4 regions of the Leclercia adecarboxylata genome follow, and region 1 is predicted to be linked to each of the others. Evidence: predicted binding sites of a transcription regulator. Region 1 holds the regulator's gene; each other region holds the start of a gene.

Region 1 (4,214 bases):
GCTGACATGGCGCAGGATCTGCTGGATACGCTGGATGAACACCATATCGAAAAAGCGATCCTGATTGGCCATTCGATGGGCGGCAAAGCGGTGATGGCGCTGACGGCTCTTGCGCCAGAGCGTATCGCCGGCCTGGTGGTGATCGACGTAGCGCCGGTAGATTATGACGTGCGCCGCCACGATGAGATCTTCGCCGCCATTAATGCCGTGACGGACGCGGGCGTCAGCACCCGCCAGCAGGCTGCCGCGCTGATGCGTGAGCATCTGGACGAAGAAGGCGTGGTGCAGTTCCTGCTGAAATCCTTTGTGGACGGCGAGTGGCGCTTCAACGTGCCGGTGCTGTGGGATCAGTATGACCATATCGTCGGCTGGGAGTCGGTTCCGGCGTGGCCGCACCCGACCCTCTTTATTACCGGCGGCAACTCGCCCTATGTAACCGAAGCGTATCGTGATGCGCTGCTGGCGCAATTCCCCCTGGCGCGTGCGCATGTGATTGCCGGGGCCGGGCACTGGGTTCATGCCGAAAAACCGGACGCGGTGCTGCGCGCCATCCGTCGGTACCTCGCTGACATCAATAATTGATTAAAAAGAGAGCGACTGGTCGCCCGTGGGCCTCCAGTCGTTGGCGTGCCGTTTTCGGTGATGTATGATGGCGCGCTTATCGCCCGGGCATTAGCAGGGTGTCTTGTTTCCCCCGAAGTCTCAAAATCATGGCCAAAGAACACACGGACCGCACGACAATAGATCTGTTCGCGAATGAGCGTCGCCCGGGACGACCGAAAACCAATCCGCTTTCGCGTGATGAACAGCTGCGCATCAACAAGCGCAATCAGCTTAAACGCGATAAAAGCCGCGGGCTTAAACGCGTCGAGCTGAAACTGAATGCTGACGCCGTCGATGCGCTGAACGAGCTGGCGAATGCCCGTGAGATCAGCCGCAGTGAGCTTATTGAAGAGATGCTGATTTCACAGCTTGAGAAATGGCACGGTAAAGCTTAAGTCAGAAAACTCCCCTTCTTGTTGCTTTCATGTAGCACAGAGTGCAGTCCTGGGTGATAGCAGTTTCCGCAGGCTTCTCTGTTCTGCTATGATTGCCCTTATCCGTGGCTAAATTGCGCCACCATACCATTAAGTTTCAAGAGGTTATTTTACTCATGGCAATCATCGGCATTTTTTTCGGCAGCGACACGGGTAACACCGAAAATATCGCAAAAAACATTCAAAAACAGCTAGGTAAAGACGTTGCCGATGTGCATGACATTGCGAAAAGCAGCAAAGAAGATATCGAAGGTTACGATATCCTGCTGCTGGGCATCCCGACCTGGTACTACGGCGAAGCGCAGTGCGACTGGGACGACTTCTTCCCGTCTCTGGAAGAGATCGATTTCAACGGCAAACTGGTTGCCCTGTTCGGCTGTGGCGATCAGGAAGACTACGCGGAGTACTTCTGCGATGCGCTGGGCACTATTCGCGACATCATTGAACCGCGCGGCGCCGTCATCGTCGGCCACTGGCCAACGGCCGGTTACCACTTCGAAGCGTCCAAAGGTCTGGCCGATGATAACAACTTCGTCGGTCTCGCCATTGATGAAGACCGCCAGCCGGAACTGACCGCTGAGCGTGTAGATAAATGGGTTAAGCAGGTCCGCGAAGAGTTGCACCTCGACGATATTCTTAATGCCTGATGAAGCTGCGGCGCAATGATTAAGTTGCGCCGCATTGATAGGTATAAGCAATCAAAATAATTGCTACAAATTTTTAACTTTTGCTGTCATACCTGTACAATGATCCAGGTTCAAACGGGTCACCCTGTAACAAGTTTGTTGGCGGTACCACGTTTTTATAAGCATACTTTACTTGAGACTTGCAGTTTTCATTACGTCATGGCAGTTCTATAATGAGACGCATTATCCCAGGTGCATTTTCTGTCACTTCTTCTTTAGAAGTGAATCGTTTAGCAACAGGACAGATTCCGCATGACTGACAACAACACCGCATTAAAGAAGGCCGGACTGAAAGTCACGCTTCCACGGTTAAAAATCCTGGAAGTGCTTCAGGGTCCGGATAACCATCATGTCAGTGCGGAAGACTTATACAAACGTCTGATCGACATGGGCGAAGAGATTGGTCTGGCTACCGTTTACCGTGTACTGAACCAGTTCGACGATGCAGGCATCGTTACGCGTCATAATTTCGAAGGCGGTAAATCCGTATTCGAACTGACGCAGCAGCATCACCACGATCACCTGATTTGCCTTGACTGCGGCAAAGTGATCGAATTCAGCGACGACTCTATCGAATCCCGTCAGCGTGAAATTGCCGCACGTCATGGCATTCGTCTGACCAACCACAGTCTGTACCTGTATGGCCACTGCGCCGAAGGTGACTGCCGCGAAGATGACCACGCGCACGACGCGAAATAATTCATCCGCACACGCTGAGCCAACCTGAAGGTTGGCTTTTTTTTGCCTGTAATAACGTAAAAAAGCCCGGCGGCGCTACGCTTACCGGGCCTGTGAATGTGCAGGCTCAGGTAAACGCAGCGCCACCGGGCGTGGCAAACAGCTTTACTTACCGTTGTTGCTACGGATCTCCTGCCAGATCTTATCGCAGTTTTTGGTGACGTCCTGATTGTTACCCGTTTTACGCGCCATGATACAGGCCTGGTAATCGGCCACTCTCACGGTCTCCTGGGTCGCAAACTGTTCGTGCGCCTTATCCTCGCGCAGCACGTTCAGCACGCTCTGGCAGGCTTCAATTTTTTCTGGCGAGCCTTCAGCAGTATTGATACAGGCACTGTAGGCCTCTTTAAGACGGGTGTCTTCTTTCTGGGTCTGCGGTTGTGCGCAGGCGGTCAGTCCTGATGCCAGCAGCGCGACCAGTACGATTTTTTTCAGCATAGCGGTCTCCGGTCGGCGGGGTTATCCCCCGCCGGGTTAGTCATCAGAAGATGGTGAACGGTGCGATAACCATAAACTTCACGTCACGCTCGTCCTGGAAGATGTTGCCGTAACCGCCGCCGTAGCTTGGGATGTCGGAGTGGTTGTCATACTGCGTGAAGTGCAGTTTGAACATGGTCCCTTTCGCGCGACCGTCCTGCAGGGTGTAAATCGCATCCAGGCTGTAGGCAGACTCTTTGATCTTGTTAGAGGCAATATCTTCACGCTGGCCCGCGCTGTTGATCAGCCAGTCGGCTGGTTTTGCATCCCATGCGTAGACATAAGAGGCACCGACGCTCCAGCCTGCCAGGTTCCAGTTGCTCAGGTCGTACATCGCGCCAAAGAAGACCGCTTTTTCGTCGTTGGCGTTGAAGTCGGAGCGGTTATCCCACCACACGTCCAGACGACCGTTGGAGGATGCATAGGTTGGGGTCATACGCTGCAGGAAGTAGCCCTGCTGGCCTTCCGCTTTCACATAAGTCCCTTCCAGGCGTAAATCGACCTGACCGACTTTGTAACCCAGGGTCAGCGCCTGCAGCCATGCCGTGCCGTCGTAAATATCATTTACGGTGCCGCTGTCGGCTTTATCACGCGTGCCGTAGAACTGATAGCTGGTAGAGAGCGGGCCGCCCACGATATCGAATTTGTAGCTGGCTTTGGCAAAGTACTGATCGATGAAGCCTTCAGCCTGACCAAAAGCGGCTTCCAGAATCAGGTTATTTTTGAAGTCGTACTTCGCGCCAAAGGAGTGGAGATAATCGACGCGGGTCTTTCTGTCATTCTGATAGAACTTGTCCATCTCGAGGTGCCATGGGGCTTTATACTCGTTGGTCCACATGTACGAGAAGCTCAGCGCCCCGCTGTCACCGTAGTCAAAGTTCGCCCCGGCTTCCGCGCCCTGGTAAGTACCCGGCATAAAGCTCCAGTGCGGTGCTAACAGGGTCTGGCCGGTTGGCTGCAGCCAGCCGCCGCGCGCCCACACCGGACCATATTTGAATTTTGCAGCCGCTTTGTACAGGCTGATCCCGCTCTTATCGCCGGACCAGTCTTCTTTGTAAGCTTTGTTGCTGGAGGAGAATGCAATTTCGTTCGGGTGGCCGCTGTCACCATTTTCTGCCATTTCGATGGCGGTGAAGGCCGCTAAATCAAGACCGAACATGTCGGCAGCATAGCCGGACTGGAAATCAAGGTTGGCGTTCCAGGTGGAGTGAGCCAGGTTAGTTTTGTATTTATCTGCCTCGACATCTTTACGGTCACGTTCACGCTGCCAGTAATA
Region 2 (4,214 bases), 1.8 Mb from region 1:
CAACACGTACTACGTCCAGGCTCTGAACGGTTACACGTTCGTTACCCAGCTGACCTGCCATTTTCTTGCCTTTGAACACTTTGCCCGGAGTCTGGTTCTGACCGATAGAACCCGGAACGCGGTGAGACAAGGAGTTACCGTGAGTAGCGTCCTGGGTACGGAAGTTCCAGCGCTTAACGGTACCAGCAAAACCTTTACCTTTAGAGGTACCGGTTACGTCAACTTTTTTAACTTCTGCAAACAGCTCAACGCTAATGTCCTGACCTACGGTGAACTCTTCGCCTTCAGCAAGACGGAATTCCCACAGACCACGGCCAGCTTCTACGCCAGCTTTAGCGAAGTGACCAGCTTCCGGCTTGGTTACACGGTTAGCTTTTTTAGCACCAGTGGTAACCTGAACGGCACGGTAGCCATCGTTAGCCAGATCTTTAACCTGAGTAACGCGGTTTGCTTCAACTTCGATTACGGTTACTGGGATAGAAACGCCATCTTCAGTGAAGATGCGGGTCATACCCACTTTTTTACCGACTAAACCAATCATTGTATCAACCTCTCAATCGCTCGATGACCTGATTAACCCAGGCTGATCTGCACGTCTACACCGGCAGCCAGATCCAGACGCATCAGAGCATCAACGGTTTTCTCAGTTGGCTCAACGATGTCAACCAGACGCTTGTGAGTGCGGATCTCGTACTGATCACGCGCGTCTTTGTTAACGTGCGGAGAGATCAGAACGGTAAAGCGCTCTTTGCGGGTCGGCAGCGGGATCGGACCACGGACTTGCGCACCAGTGCGCTTAGCAGTCTCGACGATTTCCGCGGTTGATTGATCGATCAGACGATGATCAAACGCTTTAAGGCGGATACGGATTCTTTGGTTCTGCATGAGACCAGAGCTCCAATTATTTTATAAACGAAAATGATCACTACTCAGACCCATTACGATTGATGGGAGAGTGTAACCGTTCTTACGTAGCCCCCCGATTGGGAGCGTTGTTAGGCAACTGAAAAAGATTGTTGCCCGGGGTTCAGATTGAACCAGCTGTCAATTACGACAAGCCCGCGCATTATACGTAAATCTGCGCAAGACGCAAGCCTGGTTTAGAAAATAGACGGTAGCGCTCACTTTTTGCGAGGCGCCTCGTAAACGTGCTGCAAAATTACCGCGTCGCGATAACAGTCAGGAAGGCGTCTCGCAGAGTTATGTTTTTTTATTTGTTTAGCCTTCAGGTTTGAGAGGAGTATGGCCGCACACATTACATGGAGGTCAAGGCCAATGCTCACTACCCTACCCTTTCTGATAACCTACCTGGGTTTAACCATCCTGCTTGTTCGTGAGGATATCCGATCGCATTTGCTTCCGGATAAATACCTGTGTCCTCTGCTCTGGGCTGGTCTGCTTTATCACCTTTGTCTTCGTCCCGAGCAGTTGCCTGCCGCAGTGGCGGGCGCGATAGCGGGCTATGCTGGTTTCGCGATTATTTATTGGACTTATAAATTGATTCGAAAACGTGAAGGTCTGGGATATGGTGATGTGAAGTATCTGGGTGCACTGGGTGCCTGGCATGGGTGGTGCGTGCTTCCTGTACTGGCTTTATCAGCTGCCCTGTTGGCAACGCTTTATCTTTTGATACTTGCGATGTGCAAACCTGAAAAACAGGTATTAAAAAACCCGCTACCATTTGGGCCTTTTATGGCGGCAGCGGGTTTAATGCTGGGCATGGACAGCCTGATCAGCTTTCCACTTTAATCTGCGACTGGAGGTAATTTTGCAGCCCAATTTTACCAATAAGATCCAGTTCAGTTTCGAGCCAGTCAATATGACCTTCTTCATCGGCCAGGATCTGAATCATCATGTCGCGGCTGACGTAATCGTGAACGCTGTCCGCATAAGCGATAGCTTCACGCAAGTCTTTCGCACCCTCAAGTTCCAGTGCCAGATCCGAACGCAGCATTTCTTCGACATCTTCACCAATGCCCAGCTTGCCAAGATCCTGCAGGTTGGGGATACCTTCGAGAAATAAAATACGCTCGATGTACTTATCGGCATGTTTCATCTCGTCGATAGATTCATGGTATTCAACGTCGTTGAGGCGAGTCAGCCCCCAGTTTTTGAACATTCTCGCATGGAGAAAGTATTGATTGATTGCGACAAGCTCATTTCCCAATAATTTATTGAGATAACTTATGATTTTAATATCACCTTTCATTATAGTCCCTCCGCTTCCACTCATTGAAGCGTAGATGGGGCTACAGGGATGTCAAAAAAAAGAGTGAGTCTCAGGCAATCTCTTTGTATTCCGGGATCTGCATCAATTCATCCTGCATGATTTCACGGGCAGCACGAACGCACTTACCGCATTGATTTCCTACTGGAATAAACTTACGCAGCTGCTGAAAAGATTGAGGTTGAAACTGGCGAACGGCCTGCCGAATTTTTTTATCGCTTACACCGTTACATAAACAAACGTACATAACCACTCCCGTTCAAAATATGCGCAAAGTGTAAGTGAGAATAATTATGATTACAATAGCACAATCGCCATGATACGGGGCGGGAGCGAACAAAAAATGCGAAAATTTGTGACAGGGACAATCCTGCAAAAACAAAAAAGGACGCCGAAGCGTCCTTTTTAATTCAGGGATAATTAATTAGCCCAGAACTTTAGCAACAACACCCGCGCCAACGGTACGGCCGCCTTCACGGATTGCGAAACGCAGACCGTCGTCCATCGCGATTGGGTGGATCAGGGTAACAACCATTTTGATGTTGTCGCCTGGCATTACCATCTCAACGCCTTCTGGCAGTTCGATGGTACCGGTCACGTCAGTAGTACGGAAGTAGAACTGTGGACGGTAGCCTTTGAAGAACGGAGTATGACGGCCGCCTTCGTCTTTGGACAGAATGTACACTTCAGATTCGAACTTGGTGTGTGGCTTGATTGAGCCTGGCTTAGCCAGAACCTGACCACGTTCGATTTCTTCACGTTTGATACCACGCAGCAGAACACCAACGTTCTCACCGGCACGGCCTTCGTCCAGCAGTTTGCGGAACATTTCAACGCCGGTACAGGTAGACTTCGCAGTCTCTTTGATACCAACGATTTCAACTTCTTCACCAACTTTGATGATACCGCGCTCTACACGACCGGTAACAACGGTACCACGACCGGAGATGGAGAATACGTCTTCGATTGGCAGCAGGAATGGCTTGTCAATCGCACGCTCTGGTTCCGGGATGTAAGAATCCAGGTAGCCAGCCAGTTCGATGATTTTCTCTTCCCACTCAGCTTCGCCTTCCAGCGCTTTCAGAGCAGAACCACGAACGATTGGAGTGTCGTCGCCCGGGAAGTCGTACTGGGACAGAAGTTCACGAACTTCCATTTCTACCAGTTCCAGCAGCTCTTCGTCATCAACCATGTCGCATTTGTTCAGGAACACGATGATGAAAGGAACGCCTACCTGACGACCCAGCAGGATGTGCTCACGGGTCTGAGGCATCGGGCCGTCAGTCGCAGCAACAACCAGGATCGCGCCGTCCATCTGCGCAGCACCGGTGATCATGTTTTTAACATAGTCGGCGTGGCCCGGGCAGTCTACGTGTGCGTAGTGGCGAGTCGGGGTGTCGTATTCAACGTGGGAAGTGTTGATGGTGATACCACGAGCTTTTTCTTCTGGTGCGTTATCGATCTGGTCGAATGCACGAGCAGAACCACCGTAGGTTTTTGCCAGAACGGTAGTGATTGCAGCAGTCAGGGTAGTTTTACCGTGGTCAACGTGGCCGATAGTACCAACGTTGACGTGCGGTTTTGTACGTTCAAATTTTTCTTTAGACACGGCTATATTCCTTACTATAGTGCTCTCCCCTTTGGAGAGAGCACGGGACTTAGGTTTTAATCCTGTGGATTATTTACCACGGGCTTCAATTACGGCCTGAGCAACGTTGTTCGGCGCATCATCATACTTCAGGAATTCCATAGTGTATGATGCACGACCTTTGGTCAGAGAACGCAGCTGAGTTGCATATCCGAACATTTCAGACAGCGGAACTTCAGCGTGGATCTTAACGCCAGTTACTTCAGATTCCTGACCACGCAGCATACCGCGACGACGGCTCAAGTCACCGATAACGTCACCGGTGTTCTCTTCAGGAGTTTCTACTTCAACCTTCATGATCGGCTCAAGCAGAACTGGTTTCGCTTTCTTAAAGCCTTC
Region 3 (4,214 bases), 860 kb from region 1:
AGACGATATCCGCGTCGGAGGTGTTCACCACGGTGACGTCTTTCTCCGCCAGTCCGGCCTTCTCCAGCCCGCGCACCAGCAGATAGTGAGAAACCGAGAGCTCCGGCAGGTAGATCTTCATCCCTTTCAGGTCGGTGAGGGTTTTGCCCTCGCCTTTCATCACCACGCCGTCGTTGCCTTCGGAGTAACTGCCGAGGATCAGCGCCGTGGTGTCCACCCCGCCCGCCGCCGGAATGGTCAGCGCATCCATGTTGGTCATGGTGCAGCCGTCAAACTGGCCTGCGGTGTACTGGTTGATCGATTCGATGTAGTCGTTGAGCTGCACGACGTTGATTTTGATGCCGTATTTGTCGGCCCATTTATCGATGATTTTACTGGTGCTGATAGTGCCCCAGGGCATCCACCCGGCGTAGATGGTCCAGCAGACGTTGAACTCTTTTTTGACGGCGGCAAAGGTGGGGAGACTGACCAGCATCGCCAGAGACAGTACAAGTGAGCGGAGTAATGGCGTTTTCTTCATGCTTGACCTCTGAGTGGCACAAAATTAGGGGGCAGCGCGACACCGTGGGTGCTGCTGTCTCCCGGGCTTTTGTCCCGCCGTGTAACCTCTCAGAGGTCGCCAGCTCTTGGACCAGTCGTCCACCTGCGTGGACCGGAACCCTAGCCAGCTATTTTCAGATTGTGTGGTGCACTGCCCTTTCAGGTTTAGCTTTGCAAGGGGTGTGCCAAAAATTTTTATGAGGTTTGTCAGTATATTGGGATTTTTCAGCGGTGGGTTTTCACCGTTTTGGTGAGGGGGAACGAGGATGGTGCACTGTAGTGGTGCCCTGAAGGGCGCTGGCTTTCCAGCGCCCGCCGGACAACCGGCTTACTTGTTCTCTTTCTTGTCTGAATTCATCGTCATCTGCTCGGCTGACTTGAGGTGCTGCTCAACCACCGGGGTATGCGCGTCGGCCAGCGCCATCACGTCCGCATCCTTAATGTTTTTAGCATCACTTTTCAGCTTAGACAGCACCATCTCGTGATCTTTAGTGCCGGCGTTTTCCATATACATCTTGTCAAATTCGGCACCGCTCGCTTTTTCCAGCTTATCGGCCATCGCCTTATGTTTGGCATCCGGTTCGGTCGGCAGCGTTACGCCTTTTTTCTCGGCAACCGCCTGAACTTTGGTCAGTGCGCTACCATGGTCATCAACCATCTTCTGGGCGAAGGCTTTGACGTCGCTGCTCTCGGCCTTGCTCAGGGCGAGCTTCCCGGCGGCGACTTCATTGATATTGGCCTGCGCCATATCTTTTAACGCTTTTTCATCGCTGGCGCTGAGTTTCTCGCCGGAGGCGCTTGGTTTTGCGGCGCTGGACTGCGCGGCGCTCGTCGTCTGCGCCTGTACGCCGACGGTGCAGAACAGTGCGGCTACTGCCGATGCGGCCAGCAGCGTTTTAAAGGTGTTAGGCTTTTGCATAGTGTTCTCCTGCCAGTAAGGGATGAGGTTTTATCCGGTCGTTAACCGCGCTTCGTCTCCTGTATAAGCGATCAGTGCAGTTGTCAGTATAGGGGGCAGACACCTGAATCATGATTCTTTGGGAGTTTTTACCCATCGCGGTTTTATTCAGCACGGCGCGTTTTATTTGTGACCGCAGTGATGAGTCCCCACTAAAAACCACATTAATATCATGCCTTTATAGAAACATTTTTTAACACAACCTGTTTACATTGTAATGATTATTCATATCATCTTGATAATCACTATCACCTCTGAAGGTGATGTTCTTGCGTTACGGGGCGTCAGGCCACCGGCACTTTAAAAAATCAGGATGATCACAATAATGAAATCGCACAGTTATCGCGCGCTAAGCTCTTGTTTATTTATGACATTAGCCGCTAATGCCTCTGCTGAAGTACAAAAAGATGACACGCTGGTGGTCGCCGCCAGCCGTACGAATCACAGCATCACCGACATGGCACAAACCACCTGGGTCATTGAACAGGCTGAAATTGAACAGCAGGTTCAGGGTGGGAAAGAGATCAAAGAGGTGCTGGCGCAGCTGATCCCCGGCATGGATGTCAGCAGCCAGGGACGCACTAACTACGGCATGAATATGCGTGGTCGTTCGATGATGGTGATGGTCGACGGCGTGCGTTTGAACTCCTCGCGCAGCGACAGCCGCCAGCTGGATTCTATCGATCCTTTTAATATCTCCCGCATTGAAGTTATCTCGGGGGCAACTTCCCTTTACGGCGGCGGCAGTACCGGCGGCTTAATCAATATCGTCACCAAAAAAGGCCAGCCGGAGACGGAAGTCGAGTTCCAGACCGGCATGAAAACCGGCTTCAACAGCCATAACGATAATGATGAGAACGTAGCTGCGGCTGTCAGCGGTGGTAACGACAACGCCTCCGGTCGTCTGTCAGTGGCGTATCAGCGCTTTGGCGGCTGGTATGACGGCAACGGCGACGAGGTGATCATCGATAACACCCAGACCGGCCTGCAATACTCCGACCGTCTGGACGTGATGGGCACCGGCACGCTGAATATTGACGATCACCAGCAGCTGCAACTCACCACCCAGTATTACAAAAGTCAATCCGACGGCAAGCACGGCCTCTATCTGGGCGAGAACTTCTCAGCGGTGACGGGCGATGGCAACGCGTACAACAAAAATAATCTCGACTCCGATCGTATTCCGGGCACCGAACGCCACCTGATCAACCTGCAATATTCCAACACCGACTTCTGGGGCCAGGATCTGCTCGCGCAGATTTACTATCGCGATGAAAGCCTGACCTACTATCCCTTCCCTACGCTTTCCGGCGGCCGGGTCACCAGCATTGGGGCGTCACAGCAAAAAACCGATTTCTACGGCGGCAAGCTCACCCTTAACAGCAAACCGCTGGATAATCTGACCCTGACATGGGGTATGGATGCGGAGCATGAAACTTTCGACGCCAACCAGCAATTCTTCGACCTCAACAAGGCGGCTGCCAGCGGCGGAATGAAGCTGGACAACGCCTATAACGTCGGCCGCTATCCGGGCTACAGCATCACCAACCTCGCGCCATTCCTGCAAAGCAGCTACGACTTCTCCGCCATCACCCTGAGCGGCGGCGTGCGCTATCAGTACACCGAAAACAAGGTGGATGACTTTGTTGGCTACGCGCAACAGCAGGCGATTGCCACGGGCAGAGCCACCTCCGCAGACGCGGTTCCGGGCGGGAAAACTGACTACAACAACGTGCTGTTTAACGCCGGCATTCTGGGGCATCTGACCGAACGCCAGCAGCTGTGGTTTAACTTCTCCCAGGGCTTTGAGATCCCGGATCTGGCGAAATACTACGGTTCCGGCACCTACCAGTTGGTAAACGGCCATTATCGTCTGGTCAACAGCGTTAATGTGAACGACTCAAAACTCGACGGGATTAAAGTTGATGCATACGAACTGGGCTGGCGCTACACCGGGGATAATCTGCGCACGCAGATCGCCGGGTACTATTCCCTTTCCGACAAGACCATCAACATCAATAAAAGCGACATGACTATCAACGTCGAAGATGACGAACGTCGTATCTACGGCGTTGAAGGCCAGATCGATTATTTCTTCACCGACAGCGAGTGGAGCACCGGTACAAACTTCAACGTCATCAAATCGGAAACCCGCGTCGATGGGAAATGGGAGAAGCTGACGGTCGACAGCGCCAGCCCGTCCAAAATGAGCGCATGGGTTACCTGGGCGCCGGGCGACTGGACGTTGCGTCTGCAAAGTACCCAGACGTTCGATCTCTCTGATGAAGCCGGCAAGAAGATTGAGGGCTACAACACCGCTGACTTCATCGGCAGTTACCTGCTGCCGGTGGGCAAGCTGAGCTTCAGCGTAGAAAACCTGCTGGATGAAGACTACACCACCGCATGGGGCCAGCGCGCACCGGGTCTGTACAGCCCAACCTACGGTGCTGAGAACCTCTATACCTACAAAGGCCGCGGCCGCACCTTCGGCCTGAACTACTCGGTTCTGTTCTGACAGTGAATGCCGCCCGCTAAGCGGGCGGCAGTTTAACCGCCATAGCGCAATTCCCCGTTTGCATTACACTCATAAACCAGACCAACACACCTGCGAATTTTGAAGAGATAATGCATGTCTGCCAGCGATTTATCCCAGATGGGCATCGCCAGCGTGGCGAAAAAGGTCAATGACGACGGCCATACCGTTATTGAGAAGTGC
Region 4 (4,214 bases), 1.8 Mb from region 1:
ATTACGCTCGGTGCTATCGGGATCCGCATCGGCGAGCTGTTTAGTGAATTGCTGGGGATGGAATCTCTACCGGGGATCAGCTTCCGGCTGGCGTTTGTCGCCATTGCGCTGGTCTGTCTGCTGGGGATGGTGGATACGCTGCGGCTGGTGAAAGATGCCGGCAGCGCGGTATCCCGAAAACAGGCATAAAAAAAGCCAGCGCAAGCTGGCTTTAACTGATGTTGGCAACTTAGCCGATAATGCCGCGAACAAAGGCTTCGATCTCTTTGTCCTGGCAGTTCTCAAAGAAGCACTGCTGGAAACGCTGACCGGTCACTGCCGTTTTAACCAGCTCCGGATCGATAGCGCGCAGGGTGTCGAGATAGTTCTCTTTCACCACCGCCGCTTTAACCTGGTTCAGGATGCCCGCGTTACGAACCTGAGGCTCTTTACGCTCTGGCGGATAACCTTCGCCATTACGGCCGGTGAAGGCTTTTTCAAAGATAAAGCGCACGTTCAGCTCAGCGCCCCAGCCGAAGCCTTTCGCGAATGGCAGGGAAAGTGCGTTACCGTTGTTGATCTGCGCAAACAGGAAGGCGTCAGCCGGATCGATGCAGTAACCACACACCACGCCCGGGTGGATGTTCAGGGACATCAGCGCGCCCTGGCCGGTACCGCAACCGGTCACCACGAAATCAACTGCTTTTGAATTCAGCAGGATGCTCGCCATGATCCCCAGGTGAATGTAGGTCAGGTGGTGATCGTTTTCGTCGCTCATCCCAACGTTATAAACCGGGAAACCTTTCTCTTCAGCAACGGCGTTCAATTCCTTGAGGATGATGGCGTTTTTTGGCGCCTGGCTGTTTTCCATCATCAGTGCAATTTTCATTCTTCGTCTCCTGAATGCGATGCGGGGCATCCCGCTGTGAATAGCTTACCTGACCAACCTTACTACTAAGCAAACACACTTTCAAATTAAGTGAAAAATAGTTTCAAAAAACAAAGATGCGCTCACAATTTTGCGATCGTAAGGGTTTTCACCGTCGGCTCAGAACCGTATGACACAGGATTGAAGGAAACGGAGGCTCGTGGCAAAGAGAAGGGACAGAACAGGCGGTTATTCCTGGCATTGCGCTGCGCGTCTGGCGCTAGTATAGGTTATTTCAACGCATTCAGAGTGTTCTATGAAGAGATTATGCACGGTCGGACTGGTGCTGTTGCTGGCTGGTTGCGGCATCACCCGCAAGGCTGAAGTCAGCAGCGTCGATGTCAACTCGGGGGTCGTCAGGCTCGATTATGGTCAGCCACTGTTCCAGACCTCTTATGATGATGCTTACGTAACAAGTGGCACGGCAACCCGCGAATGTCAGGCCATGGGATACAGCACGGCACAGGCCTATGGTCAGCCGATCGAAACCTGTAGCGTGATCAGCGGCTCGCTGTGCCTGAATAAAACCGTGACTATCCAGTATCAGTGCCACGGCTATGCCCCCGCCCCTGCCGTTACGACCTCCGCTTATTACTAATTCTGTTGCCAGCGTCTCTGCTGGCAATAATATTCAGAACACGAAACAGAATAATTCTCATTAATATATTTAAAATAGCCGCAATGCGTTTTATTCCCATTCGTATTATAATTTTTCAAATATTTATTTTACTTTTTGCAAATAAATAAATAACAAATTATAGTGGCGCTCACGTTGACCTGTTAATAATAAAACGGAGCTACACCATGCTTAAAACTGAAATGATCGACAAGCTCAATGAGCAAATGAATCTGGAGCTTTACTCCTCCCTGCTTTACCAACAGATGAGCGCCTGGTGTAGCTATCACAGTTTTGAAGGCGCTGCGGCATTTATGCGTCGCCACGCCCAGGAAGAGATGACACACATGCAGCGTCTCTTTGATTATCTTACCGATACCGGCAGTCTGCCGCGCATCAATCAGGTGGCTTCGCCGTTCGCAGAGTATGCGTCGCTGGACGAACTGTTCCGCGCCACCTACGAGCACGAGCAGCTGATCACCCAGAAAATTAATGAACTGGTTCACGCGTCCATGACCAGCCAGGATTATGGCACCTTTAATTTCCTGCAGTGGTATGTGGCCGAACAGCACGAAGAAGAGAAGCTGTTTAAATCCGTTCTCGATAAACTTTCGCTGGCCGGTAAATCGGGTGAAGGGCTGTACTTTATTGATAAAGAGCTGTCGACGCTCGACGCACAAAATTAATATTCATGCGGCGCCATCGGGCGCCGCGTTATTATTAATGGCAGCAGATTTTACTTTCGTGGGTGGAAAAGCCCGCATCCAGCGGAATAAATTTCCCGCGCTGCCAGAAATGCCACCCACTCCCCCCACTCCCCTTGCGCTGGCGCAGTTATCGCGTTCGGACTTCATCGCCGCCGCGCCTGATTTAACTCGTAAAAATAACTTTACAGACATTGTAACGTCGGTTTGACGAACCTGAGCTTTTCCCTTACTCTGCGCCGCAGATTTTGTCGTCGTGACGTTGGGTTTTAGAGGAAAACGTGAAGAACAGAACGCTGGGTAGTATTTTTATCGTCGCCGGAACGACGATTGGAGCCGGGATGCTGGCGATGCCGCTGGCTGCTGCGGGCGTCGGATTTGGCGTTACGCTGGTGTTACTGGGCGTACTATGGGCGCTGATGTGTTATACCGCCCTGCTGCTGCTTGAGGTGTATCAGCACGTTCCCGCCGATACCGGGCTGGGGTCGCTGGCCGGGCGTTATCTGGGGCGATTCGGCCAGTGGATCACTGGCTTCAGCATGATGTTCCTGATGTATGCCCTCACCGCGGCCTATATCAGCGGAGCCGGGGAGCTGATCGCCTCCAGCGTCAACGACTGGTTCAACGCCGATATCTCCCCTACTACTGGCGTGATCTTCTTTACCCTGATTGGCGGGGGCGTGGTCTGCGTCGGCACCTCGCTGGTGGATCTGTTTAACCGCTTCCTGTTCTCGGCAAAAATTATTTTCCTCGTGGTGATGCTGGCGCTGCTTGCGCCGCACATTCATAAGGTCAACTTACTGACGCTGCCGCTGGAGAAAGGGTTAGCGCTATCGGCCATCCCGGTGATTTTTACCTCGTTTGGTTTCCACGGTAGCGTGCCGAGCATCGTCAGCTATATGAACGGCAACGTGCGTAAGCTGCGCTGGATCTTTATTACCGGCAGCGCCATTCCGCTGGTGGCCTACATCTTCTGGCAGATGGTGACGCTCGGCAGCATTAACTCGTCGAGCTTTATGGGGATGCTGGCCAGCCACAGCGGGCTTAACGGGCTGCTGCAGGCCCTGCGTGAAGTGGTTGCGTCGCCGCACGTTGAGCTGGCGGTGCATCTGTTTGCCGACCTCGCGCTGGCGACCTCTTTCCTCGGCGTGGCGCTGGGTCTGTTTGATTATCTGGCAGATCTGTTCCAGCGCAGCCGGACGGTGAGCGGACGCATCCAGACCGGGGCGATCACCTTCCTGCCGCCGCTGGCCTTTGCTCTGTTCTATCCACGCGGGTTTGTGATGGCGTTGGGCTATGCGGGGGTTGCGCTGGCGGTACTGGCACTGCTGTTGCCATCGCTGCTGGTCTGGCAAAGCCGTAAACACCACCCTGACGGCGACTACCGGGTGCCTGGCGGTAAGCCTGCGCTCTGTCTGGTCTTTGCCTGCGGGATCGTGATAATCCTCGTGCAGTTCGGAATTGCGGCGGGTCTGTTGCCGGAAGTGGGATAAAGCGCATTAATGTCCGGCGGCGCTTCGCTTGCGCGGGCCTACGAAGGGTTTTGTAGGCCGGGTAAGCGAAGCGCCACCCGGCAGAAATGGGCGCTGTTAATGCAGACAGCAGTTCTTGAATTTTTTGCCGCTGCCGCACGGACAAGGGTCGTTACGCCCTACTTTGGTGCCGTTGATCACCGGCTGCTGAGCGACCGGCTCTTGCGGGTTGGCAATCCAGTAGTTATAGAGGCGCAGCGCTGCCGGGCGAATGCCCTCAATGCTCTGCTGGAACTCCTCTTCGGTTAAGGTATCCAGACGATCAAAGTTCTCTTCGGAACCGTGCAGCGCAATCAGATCCAGATCGGCGCGCAGGGACTCCGGCAGGGACGACCAGTCGGTCAGCGCCACGCCGCGCATATAGCCGAAGCACCACTCTTCCACCACGGTATAGGTTTGCCCCTCGACATCGTTCATGCCGAACATCGGTTCAAACTGATCCGGGTAGTCGCTCA

Evidence for each region. The regulator Fur, encoded in region 1, represses iron uptake genes when iron is present. The targets are predictions, from matches to a motif close to ATAATAATGAGAACNACTATCAA.
Region 2: the regulator Fur is predicted to act here: its motif matches at 2,509-2,531, upstream of bfd (bacterioferritin-associated ferredoxin).
Region 3: the regulator Fur is predicted to act here: its motif matches at 1,728-1,750, upstream of FHN83_RS22385 (TonB-dependent siderophore receptor).
Region 4: the regulator Fur is predicted to act here: its motif matches at 1,550-1,572, upstream of ftnA (non-heme ferritin).

Annotation. Positions count from the first base shown of each region.
Region 1 covers NZ_CP040889.1:3,436,717-3,440,930, reverse strand. The annotation lists gene ybfF (esterase) at 1-582, shown strand, start outside; gene ybfE (LexA regulated protein) at 711-998, shown strand; gene fldA (flavodoxin FldA) at 1,154-1,684, shown strand; gene fur (ferric iron uptake transcriptional regulator) at 1,976-2,422, shown strand; gene chiQ (ChiQ/YbfN family lipoprotein) at 2,567-2,896, opposite strand; gene chiP (chitoporin ChiP) at 2,943-4,214, opposite strand, start outside.
Region 2 covers NZ_CP040889.1:1,631,725-1,635,938, forward strand. The annotation lists gene rplC (50S ribosomal protein L3) at 1-541, opposite strand, end outside; gene rpsJ (30S ribosomal protein S10) at 574-885, opposite strand; gene FHN83_RS09610 (prepilin peptidase) at 1,276-1,749, shown strand; gene bfr (bacterioferritin) at 1,733-2,209, opposite strand; gene bfd (bacterioferritin-associated ferredoxin) at 2,280-2,474, opposite strand; gene tuf (elongation factor Tu) at 2,652-3,836, opposite strand; gene fusA (elongation factor G) at 3,906-4,214, opposite strand, start outside.
Region 3 covers NZ_CP040889.1:4,297,091-4,301,304, reverse strand. The annotation lists gene FHN83_RS22395 (putative urea ABC transporter substrate-binding protein) at 1-520, opposite strand, end outside; guanidine-I (ykkC/yxkD leader) riboswitch at 577-675, opposite strand; gene FHN83_RS22390 (DUF4142 domain-containing protein) at 869-1,459, opposite strand; gene FHN83_RS22385 (TonB-dependent siderophore receptor) at 1,824-4,013, shown strand; gene FHN83_RS22380 (phosphotransferase family protein) at 4,128-4,214, shown strand, end outside.
Region 4 covers NZ_CP040889.1:118,576-122,789, forward strand. The annotation lists gene FHN83_RS02410 (MFS transporter) at 1-189, shown strand, start outside; gene FHN83_RS02415 (RpiB/LacA/LacB family sugar-phosphate isomerase) at 230-868, opposite strand; gene yecR (YecR family lipoprotein) at 1,164-1,505, shown strand; gene ftnA (non-heme ferritin) at 1,712-2,209, shown strand; gene FHN83_RS28380 (hypothetical protein) at 2,247-2,438, shown strand; gene tyrP (tyrosine transporter TyrP) at 2,509-3,720, shown strand; gene FHN83_RS02440 (YecA family protein) at 3,817-4,214, opposite strand, start outside.